DNA from 2 places in the Halobacillus sp. ABH2_015 genome. Region 1 is predicted to be linked to the other one. Evidence: riboswitches for the same ligand, from Rfam matches in the RefSeq annotation. Region 1 holds a riboswitch; the other holds the start of a gene.
What was found. Region 1 has a riboswitch for cyclic di-GMP ahead of sda (sporulation histidine kinase inhibitor Sda). Riboswitches for the same ligand answer to the same signal wherever they lie in the genome.
Positions count from the first base shown of each region.

Region 2: it holds a riboswitch for cyclic di-GMP, as region 1 does, so the genes downstream of both, ACXAD6_RS02200 (glycoside hydrolase family 191 protein) here and sda (sporulation histidine kinase inhibitor Sda) in region 1, are expected to answer to the same signal.

Region 1 covers NZ_JBSWUG010000002.1:1,031,424-1,036,905, reverse strand. The annotation lists gene ACXAD6_RS05335 (DMT family transporter) at 1-228, shown strand, start outside; gene ACXAD6_RS05330 (Spo0E family sporulation regulatory protein-aspartic acid phosphatase) at 319-480, shown strand; gene ACXAD6_RS05325 (GGDEF domain-containing protein) at 511-1,602, opposite strand; cyclic di-GMP riboswitch class II at 1,864-1,947, shown strand; gene sda (sporulation histidine kinase inhibitor Sda) at 1,958-2,179, shown strand; gene ACXAD6_RS05315 (Lrp/AsnC family transcriptional regulator) at 2,166-2,573, opposite strand; gene ACXAD6_RS05310 (MBL fold metallo-hydrolase) at 2,693-3,442, shown strand; gene ACXAD6_RS05305 (hydantoinase/carbamoylase family amidase) at 3,597-4,832, shown strand; gene ACXAD6_RS05300 (amidohydrolase) at 4,846-5,482, shown strand, end outside.
Region 2 covers NZ_JBSWUG010000002.1:441,979-447,460, reverse strand. The annotation lists gene galE (UDP-glucose 4-epimerase GalE) at 128-1,177, opposite strand; gene ACXAD6_RS02200 (glycoside hydrolase family 191 protein) at 1,355-2,197, opposite strand; cyclic di-GMP riboswitch class I at 2,233-2,319, opposite strand; gene ACXAD6_RS02195 (GAF domain-containing protein) at 2,389-3,624, shown strand; gene ACXAD6_RS02190 (tetratricopeptide repeat protein) at 3,617-4,543, shown strand; gene ACXAD6_RS02185 (DUF2194 domain-containing protein) at 4,540-5,482, shown strand, end outside.

The DNA.
Region 1 (5,482 bases):
GGTTACATGTTTCTGACCGTCCTCGCTGTTCCACAGATCGGTGTCATGGCCACCAACATTTCCACCATCATCGGACAGCTCGGCACCGGAATGCTGATCGATCACTTCGGATGGTTCGGCGGGCTTCGAATTCCCCTGGACGGAGAGCGTATCACAGCATTCGCCCTTCTAACCGCCGCCCTTTGGCTGATGTATAAAGCCGATAAAAAACAGATCAAAGGGACATAAAATTTGTAGAAGTTTGTAACCTTCTGTATAATCTATCACTATGAATCAGACCTTCCACTATAGTGGAAGGTCTCTTTGGGCAGGTGTCATATGCTGAATACAACGTTTTTGTCAAACCTGAATGAAAAGATCGAAGGCATCCGGGCTGAAATGTATGAAGCCTATGAAGATGGACGCAGCTATGAAGAACTCCTCAAAATCTCCCAGGAGCTTGATGACCTGTTAAATCGTTTAGAACAAATAACAAAATAAAAAGGATGCCTGACTCACAGGCATCCTTTTTCATGCAGATATGACTTTATTTCTCCCCGAGTGTTTCGCCTCATATAAGGACTCATCCGCTTTTTCCAATAGTTCCTTCGCTGTCGACACATGGTCAGGATATGTACTCACCCCAATAGAGACCGTAATGGAAATCTTTTCTCCATCAGGCAGGAGAAACGCTTGATGTTCCACCGTCCGCCGAATTTTCTCTGCTTTCGCCCTGCCGGCTTCGTTGCTGCAGTCCAAAAGGATAACGGTGAACTCTTCTCCACCGTTTCTGGATACGATATCAAAGGATCGGGTTATTTCATTCAAGGTGCTCCCCAGCTGGCGCAGCACTTCATCACCCGCCGCGTGCCCATAGGTGTCGTTCACGCGCTTAAAGAAATCAATGTCGATGGCAAGCAGGGTCAACGCTTCCTCTTTTTCCACGGCGTTCCTCACACTATCGTTCCAGAGGCGGTCAAACTCCCTTACATTATATAATCCCGTCAAATAATCGACGGATGACTGCTCTTCATACGTTTTAAAAAGATAATGAGACCTCCGCAGGTAATGGACGAGGTAGGAAGCCAGCATCCCACCGATAAATGAAATCAGCCAGTAGATGGGAATGAGAAACTGCAGTGTGCCCCAGTCTCTGACCACCAAGGAAATGACAATCGAAAAGACGATGTTCGACCAGAGCAGCATTTGAAAGGAGGATTTGAGCGGACTCTCCCTGTGATGAAGCTTCCGGTACAGCCACATATAACCGATGAACAAGAAAATCATTAAGATGACAGCGGCCATTGAAGAAAGATTGACCCCGTATAACAAACGTCCGGAAGCAATAATGACAGCACTCAACAAAGCCGGGCGGATGCCTATGTATAGAATCAGAAGGATGACCGGGAGGTGACGAAGATCGATAATCGTCTGCTCAGTCACTTGTATGGAAAAGTACATCAGCAGCATGCCAAGCAATCCGCCTGCCACCCCGTCGATCCACTGACTGTTCTGTTTTGAAACCGCAGGCAGCAGCTTCGTCCATCGAAACTGCAGATACATAAAAACGAGGGCAATGACGATGCAGATATTAATAAAAAATTCCTGAATGATCACAAACACTCTTATCCCTCTTTTCCTTCTTGCATCCCTTTGTTCTATTATCGACATTTCCTAACAGATTTGTCTATGAAAATTGTCACCCCTATGTAAAAGAAGATGTACAAAACATGTACAAACCTGTACATTATGGTCTTTCTTCCTATTACAAAATCAGTCATTTTGTGGTAATAATAGAGTATAAACAACGACGATTATAAGAAACAGATTCTGCGGTTCAGGTCGTTTCCTTTTGTGAAAGGAAGGGTATACGTATCAAAATAAAATAAACGAGACACGATGAACTGTGATTTTTAATGTGGGCACTTGAATCACAGGGAGTGAGTAGTGCAACCGGCTCCGCTCAGGAGGCATAACCATGAGTAAAACACCCCCGCGTCCTATGGAAAGCAGCGACGATAACAAAAACCACTTCGTTCACCTGAACGCTTCGTCGATCAAGACCTTGTCGGATCCCCTTCTCCTTCTGACCTACCGTCAGGCTGCTGAGATGGGACTGGATCAAGACTTCCTTTCCCTTATCTGCAGGGAGTTGAAAGACAGGGGGTTCTCCATTGAATGCTCCTCTAGCTACGGATGACAATGGATAATTTATAGCTCACCCGTTGATTGAGTTCTACCAGCCATTCATCCAGGACCTCATTGGAAGGAAAACGGCATTCCAATAAATAGCACCCCTCCCCGCTGATTTTATAATTATTCCTGACGAATGATGGATGGTTCTCGAGAAATGTAAAATAAGGCTGATGATTCAGGCTGTCTGTGTAGATATTCAAAAAGCAGTGGACAGGATAGCCCATCTTCTTTTCGTTCACGCGGACGGTATAGGATTCAATCAGCCCTTCGTCTTCTAATTTCAAGACTCTTGATGCTGCGGCCTGTCCTGTGAGATGGACATGTGCGCCCAGCTCCTTCATCGTCATCCGGCCATCTTTCTTCAGCTCTTCTATAATTTTCTCATCCGTTTTGTCCATGACTTCTGCCTTCCTTTCATATTTCAACTCTTTTCAGCCAAACACTTGATTAATAAGGTGTACTCCTATTTCCCTTCATAGTACGCTATTGTCAACAGAGATAAAAGGAGGAAGCCTTTATGAAAATCAAGCTGATTCGAAATGCAACATTACTGGTGAGCTATGGAGGAAAAACCTTTCTAATCGATCCATTCCTTTCCTCACAGGGAGCCATGCCGGCTTTCCCGGATACGCCCCATCAGGATTTAAGGAACCCGACCGCCCCCCTGCCTGTCGATGCCCAAAGTCTGACCGATGTGGACGCTGTCTTCATCACTCATCTTCATCCTGATCATTTTGATGAGGAAGCAAAGGACGTTCTCCCCAAGCAAACGCCCCTGTTCGCTCAAAATGAAGAAGATGTGAGTGCGGTGCAGGACGCCGGATTCACCCACGTCCACTCCTTCCAAAATGGCGTGGATATGGAAGGGATCCGCATTACCCGTACCCCGGGACGGCACGGGTCGGAAGAAATGACAGCTATGACAGGAAAGGTGTCCGGTCTCCTTTTTGAAGCAGAAGGTGAAAAAAGTCTTTATATTGCCGGGGACACGGTCTGGTATGAAGAAGTCGAACAGACGCTGTCCTCCCGCCGTCCTGATGTGATCGTCGTGAACGCGGGTGCCGCTCAATTTTTAGAGGGCGGGCCGATAACGATGACGAAAGAAGATGTCACAGCTGCCTCCCAGGCGGCACCGGAGTCTGAGATTCTCGCTGTGCACATGGAATCCCTGAACCACTGCCTGTTAACGAGAGAAGAGTTGAAGTCTTATACGAGCGGTTATCCGTCTATTCACATCCCTGAGGATGGCGAGACGCTCACCTTTTGATCCTTTCCCCTCCGGACCTGCCGGAGGGTTTTTTTATGCCTGACATAAAGAACAGCCACAACTTCCACCATTATCCAACATCGTTTTACGTTATGTTAATTGTCAGACAATTCAGATGTTGATATAGTGATAAAAACAAAGGAGGCGATGATTGTTGCAGATCAATCAGGACAGGTATAAAGACCATCTCATGACACTTGCGGAGATCGGAAAAATTGGAGAAACGGGTGTCAACCGGCTCGCCCATTCCAAGGATGACCGGAAAGCGGTTGATGTCGTACAAGGATGGATGGAAGAAGCCGGGCTGACGACAAAGATTGATGGTTTCGGCAATCTGATCGGTCGTATGGAGGGCACCGAGCCTGATCAGCCTATTCTCATGATGGGGTCCCACATTGATTCCCAGCCGTACGGGGGCCGTTTTGACGGGACCGCCGGAGCTCTTGGGGCCATTGAAGTTGTACATACAATGAAAGAGCAAAACATAAAGCCGGTTCGCACGATAGAAGTGATCTGCTTTGCTGATGAAGAAGGTTCCCGATTCAACAAAGGTGTATTTGGTGTACGCGGCCTCATCGGCCAGCTCGAGGAAGGGGAGATACTCCGGAAAGATAAAACAGGGATGACCCGGCTCGAAGCTTTAAGGGAATTCGGTGTCGAACCGGATGTATCGGAAAGTCCCGTCTACAAGCCGGGCGATATTGAAGCCTTTTTAGAGCTTCATATTGAACAGGGGCCTGTCCTTGAATCAAAGGATAAGCCTGTAGGCATCGTGTCAGCCATCTCCGGGCCGATCTGGCTTACGGTGACTCTGGAAGGCTTCGCCGGCCATGCCGGATCTGTACCGATGCATTTACGACAGGATGCCATGCTCGGGGCTGCCATCATTACAAAAGAATTCAATGAACTTGTCCGCAGGGAAGGAACACCAAATACCGTAGGAACGGTCGGAAGCATCCAGAATTTCCCGAATTCAAGAAACATCATTGCCGAAAAGGTCGAGTTCACCATTGATTTGAGGGACATCGACCTGGACGCGAGAAACCGCCTGGAAGAAAAACTCTATCAATTAATTGAGAAAACGAGTAAAGAACACAACCTCGAGTACTCCATTACAGAAGATACCAAGAGTGATCCCCGTTACTGCGCGGACTGGATTAAAGAGATTATGAAAAAACACGATGATGAGCTTGGTTATCAATCTCCAACCCTCATGAGCGGTCCGTTTCACGACGCCTTGTTTATGTCCTATATCAGTGATTACGGCATGATCTTCGTCCGCTGTGAAAAAGGGATCAGCCACAACCCGCTGGAATACGCAGAAATGGAAGATTTACAAAAAGGTGTGGAGCTGCTTTATCATACAGCGGTGGAAATTTCCGGAGCTTAGAAAGGTGGCACGTATGCAGGCAGACAAAATTTTTATGAACGGAGAAATTGTCACAGCGGACGAACATTTCCATGTGTATGAGGCCCTGGCCGTCCAGGGGGATAGCATCCTCACAACGGGAACGAACGACGAAATCATGAAAACCGCCGGCGCCCATACAGAGGTTGTCGACCTCAAGGGCAGAACGCTCATGCCCGGATTCATTGACGCTCATGCCCACCTCGAGCTTTACGGAACAAATGCCCTCGGTGTCAATTGTAAAAAACCCCCGACGATTCCTGACGTTCTGAAGGCACTGAAAGAAAGGGCTGGAAACACCCCGGATGGTCACTGGGTGCGGGGATGGGGCTACAATCAAAACGAACTGGCTGAGAACCGGCATCTAACGAGGTGGGACTTGGACAAAGTGTCCACCTCCCATCCGATCATAGTCGTGCGGACGTGCGGGCATATCTCCTGCGTAAACAGCAAAGCCCTGGAGATGGCAGGAATCGAGGATTCCACTCCAGATCCGGCGGGCGGGTCTTACCACAAAATCGACGGACAGTTGAGCGGCCTGCTGCTGGAAGCCGCTCATATGACTGTCTTTCAGCACGCCGATTACAGCGAAGAAGAGGTACTTCACGGACTGGCGCTTGCTTCTCAGGACT
Region 2 (5,482 bases), 590 kb from region 1:
TGCCCGCGGCATTCATCCACCGATAAGCGGAATGTGACCTTTCACACGACAAATGGATAACTCGAACTGGTTAACACAGGCTTTTTCTACAGCCAAAGGGAGTGGACGGTGACGTCCACTCCCTTTTTTATTCTTGTCCGACAAGCTCCCGCTTGGAGGCATTCTTCTCTCCCGTATAGCCTTCTGGATTCTGCTTCCGCCAGTTCCAGGAGTCCACACACATATCATCAATCGTCTTCTCTGCCTGCCAGCCCAGCTTCAAATGAGCTTTGGCCGGGTCTGCGAAGCACTCTGCAATATCTCCGGAGCGGCGCCCCTCTATGGCATAGGGAACTTTACGGCCGGAAGCTTTTTCGAAAGCCTTCACGAGCTGAAGAACACTGTATCCTTCACCTGTTCCAAGATTATACGTTTCGATTCCAGTTTCGCCTGCTGTCTTTTCCAACGCATGCACGTGTCCTCTCGCAAGGTCCACGACGTGAATGTAATCTCTTACTCCTGTCCCGTCAACCGTCGGGTAATCGTCACCAAACACCTTCAATTCAGGGAAATGACCGACAGCCACCTTTGTAATATAAGGCATCAGGTTGTTCGGAATCCCTGAAGGATCCTCACCTATGCGGCCACTCGGGTGCGACCCGATCGGATTAAAGTAGCGGAGAACAGATATACTCCACGATTCATCAGAGACATATAAATCCTGAAGAATTTCCTCAAGCATCAGCTTCGTACGGCCATAAGGATTTGTGGCCCCAACCGATGCACTCTCCGTAAGAGGAAGAGAGTCAGGGGTGCCATACACGGTGGCGGATGACGAAAAGATCAGCTGTTTAACATCAAATTCCTTCATCACTTCACACAGCATCAACGTCCCCGTAATGTTGTTATGATAGTACGTCAGCGGCATAGAAACCGATTCACCGACCGCCTTCAGTCCTGCCAGATGAATGACAGCTGTAATATCGAAGTCCTTGAAAACCTCTCGTAAAAGGTCCTGATCCCGCAGATCCCCTTCTACAAACGTCAACGTCTTCCCTGTCAGTTCCTGCACACGCAGCAGGGATTCGGGGTGGCTGTTCGATAAGTTGTCCAGAACGATAACCTCATGGTCCCTCTCCAATAATTCAAGACAGATGTGGCTGCCTATGTATCCGGCCCCGCCTGTAACTAAGATCATTGCCTCTCCTCCTCTATCAATCTCTTACCTTGGAATGTACAGGAAAATTAAGGATATGTCTACTATAAAAGGAAAGGAGCCCTCCTTTAGGCTCCCTTATAAAAGTCCTCGATCTGTTCATTTTTCGACATTTTTACGCCATTCAGCCCATTTTTCAAGAAAATTTTTGTATAATAATTACCAAGCATTATAATGGCTGGATTCATGATAATGGATGAACCCGTGACTTTCTGCCAGCCTCTGACTTTTCGACTTCTGAGAGAAGGAGACGGTCAGTATTTCCAAACCTGTTTCCTGACGAAGCTGCTTCAAATCCCGCATGCGGTCCAGGGACCATTGATCTTTCGCAACCGAGGAGTAATTGTAATTCTCCCACATAATGCCGTCTACATAAGGATACGTTGTGGTCGACAACGTGCCGAACCCCCAGTTTTGAATAAGGGACAAGGAAGGGTACTGACGCCGGATTTCCTGCAGGAAGACGGCCATGCCCGCACGCTGGTCATCCAGTACATCGGATCCGCAGTGTTCGTTATCGATATTGCCGACAGTATCTAAAAAGACACCGTCCAAACCCTTATCAGCCACCTGCTTCTCAATCTCAGCCAGCAGCACCTGCTGATAATGATCAGAGGTGATATCGGTCAGATAAGAATCCCATTCCGGATAATAGACACGCTCACCGTCCCGGTGGAAAAAGTCGGACTCTTCAAGCTGACTGATCAACGCCGTATTCCAGTTATCAGCTTCCATGGTGTTGATATACCCATACACCAATGTCCCGGACTGCTGAATCGTTTCAATCTGGCTTTTAGTATAGAACACCGGTTCAATCATGACAGCATCATACGCCTGCATCTTATTCAAGACTGCTTCGGTCGGAGAATCATAATAAATTTTATAGGACTGCACATTGGAAAGTGGATGAGAAGATTGTGCAGAAGTAGATAGAGGGGAAAGTACAAGACCAGCGGCTAAAACAACAAGAAAACTCCGTTTCATTTTTGTGAGTATACCCATAATACGCCTCCTGATTATTCAGAGAGCGGCTGTGGCATTGCAGACTGGCAGTCGGCTCCTGTGAGGAACTACGACCCATGTCTTTGCGCCCTTATCTTTCGATAAGTTTGCCTTTCTCTATTCAATTTTATCCACATTATACCACAGGTTTAACATGTTAAAGTATTTTAAATCCACATGGAGGTGATTGGATGTTCTACCAACAATCCAGTTTTATCCGGAAGTTTATTGAACTGATCCTCGTATTTTTTGTATTGGGATTCCTTGATCAGACGTTGGAATGGAACATGCTGGAATGGACGCTTAACCCTGTCTTCTTTGCTGTCCTATTGTTTTCCCTCAGATACGGTCTGAATTTTGCTCTTTTGAGCTTTTTTGCTGCACTATTCTATCATGTGTATGACATGTATCAGCGGGACGGGGACTTGTTTCTCTTATTCTATGATCCCGCCAATTATTTATCTCTCCTCTTCCTACTCCTGACCGGCGTCATTACAGGGCTGTACAGCACGTCCTTCCGGGAGAGATATGAGAGTCAGCAGTATGTGCTGAAGGAAACGAAGGATGAAAATGAGGAACTAAAAACATCCTTAACCGCTCTGGAACGGTCTCAACGGGTCATGCAGGCAAAAGTCCTTGATTCCGAGTACACGCTTTCCAGGATTTACGAAGTCGGAAAGACGCTTGATCAGCCTTCTCCAGAACTTGTCCGAAACGAGGCCGTTACGATTATCGGAGACCTGTTTGAGGCGGAAGACTTAGCTGTCTATCATGTCGACTCTTCTAAGAAATCACTGCGCCTCCGCGTTCGAAAAGGAAATACCGAACGACTTCCGCAGACGATTTTCATTGATGATGCGGCCTCGATTTTCTCACGGGGACTGAAGAACAAAACCATTACTTTAAAGACGGTTGATGATGAAGCCGATGCTCCAGTGCTGATCGGACCGATCGTCTACAATCAGGACGTACGGGAAATCCTCGTGATTGATCAACTTGATTTTGCCAAACTGACAAAATATGAAGTTCAAATCCTCTCTCTCGTGCTCGACTGGATGGCCAACCGGATCGAAAGAGCTGGAGAGTATCTTCGTAAAGAAGAAGAGCAGAAGATGTATCCAGGCACAAGTATTTATGATAAGGAAGCTTTTGACGAACTTGTTCAGCTTCAGGAAAAACGAGCGGAGAAATACGGGGTGCCTTATAGTGTCGTTTCCATCGATGTCAGCCCTTACAGGGAAATGTCGGTCGTGGAAGCAGAAATCATCCTGCGTGCCTACTTGAGAGAATTGGACATTATGGGCTACGACCAGACGGAGCAGCATTTCCACTTCCTGCTTCCAGGTACGAGCTCCGAGAATGCATCCATCGTCGAAGAGCGGATTTACAAAGCACTCGATACAAAAGGCGGGATTTACATTGGTTAATTTCCAGGAACCCTACTGGCTGATCTTTTTCTATGTTATTCACGGCCTCGCTGTTCTGATCGTTTCCCTGCTGCTTCGAAAAAGGATGCATGATGACAAAAAAGGAACCGTCACATGGCTCGCCATTACGAGCGTATTCCTCCCGATCATCGGAGAGCTTCTCGGACTGGCCGCCTGGCTGGCTGCGAAAGCGTCCGGCAGCAATCACATGATTGATGATTACGATGATTATGTCACATTCACGCCGTTGAATCTTGAATACCTGCGTTATGAAGCATCATCAAGCATGGATTTATCGCCCATCAGCGATGCCCTTTTGAGGAACGATGGCGTCAACCAGAAGGAATTGATTGTCAGTCTGATCAATTCCGATATCGCCAATAAAGGACGGCACTTGAACCTCGGCCTGACCCACAACAATTCAGAAACCGTCCACTATGCAGCTACAACCATGAACGTGCTGTCCAGCCGGTTTGAAAAAGAACTGGAACATGCCAGAAAAGAATTGGCCCCGGAAGCACCCATGTCTTTCGAGCGTTTATGCAGCGTGTACGAACGTTATCTGGGAAGTGGTATTCTTGATGAGAACGGACAGGCGCGGCTCGAGAAACAATATGAACAACTGCTGGAAGAAATGGTTCCGAAACTTGAAAAAGAACCATGGATGTACCGCAGTCTCGGCGATATTTACATACGTCGTGGAAAAGAGGAAAAAGCGGTGGAAGCTTTCCGTGAGATGGTCAGCCGCTTCCCGGCCCATCCAGGAGGCTACTTGAAATTGATTGAAATATACTATGCAGGACGCGACTGGACAAACATCAAGCCTGTGCTCAACGACCTTTTCCAACATGTGCAGGCAGAGGACATCCCTGAAAGCCAACGCTTCATTATCCAACAGATGGGAGGGAAAACACTGTGAAAAAACAAATCACTATTTATGCTTCGGTTCTTTTCCTTCTATTCACAGCTGCCATTATCATTCTGCAATTTATGCGGCTCGATATGTTTCATCAGTGGTTTCCTGCCGAAACGGCACAAGAAACATCGGTGGAAACGATGAGCACGGAGGAGAGTCCCACAGAAGGAGAAGAACTTCAGGTTTATGTGCATAAAAATGACACCCCATTGTCCAAGGACGCATTGGAAAACCTGGAATACGCCATGGACTACGCTAAGGTTTCCTATAAGGAGATAACGAAAAAGGAAATGGAAGAGCTGACGCCTTCCCCTTATACCGTCCTCGTTCTCGGAGGTGAGCACTCCGAAGAATGGCCGTATGAAGAAATCCGCTCCTTCGTGGAAAAGGGAGGAAACCTGTATATTGCCTCACGCTTCATCAATCCCAACTGGAATGAACTGATCGGCTTGGAAGATGTGGAAGATTTCCTCGACGATATATACGGGCTGACGTTTGAGAAGGAAGTTTTCCCTGGATATATGGATTTAGGTGAGGATTCCCAGTTGTTTTCCCACAGCATTGCTGATGTTGAACTCGCTGAAACCGCCGATGTTTACATTTCAGCAGAAGATCACCCGATTTTATGGGCGAACAATTACGGAGAAGGGAAGGTCATGTTCTGGAACACCTCTTCTGTTACAGAAAAAACCTCACGTGGACTAATGCTGCAGGCCCTTTCCTTCCTGCCTCCCACATTCGTTTCCTCACAGGCGGGTATTAAGGTGATGCACATTGATGACTTCCCTTCTCCTGTTCCAAGCGGTACGACAGATGTGATCCAGCGGGATTACGATTTGACTGTGGAAGATTTTTATTCTGAAGTCTGGTGGGAGGATATGAAACGGATCGGCGAAGAAGAAGATGTGATTTATACCGGATACTTAATTGGAACCTATCAGG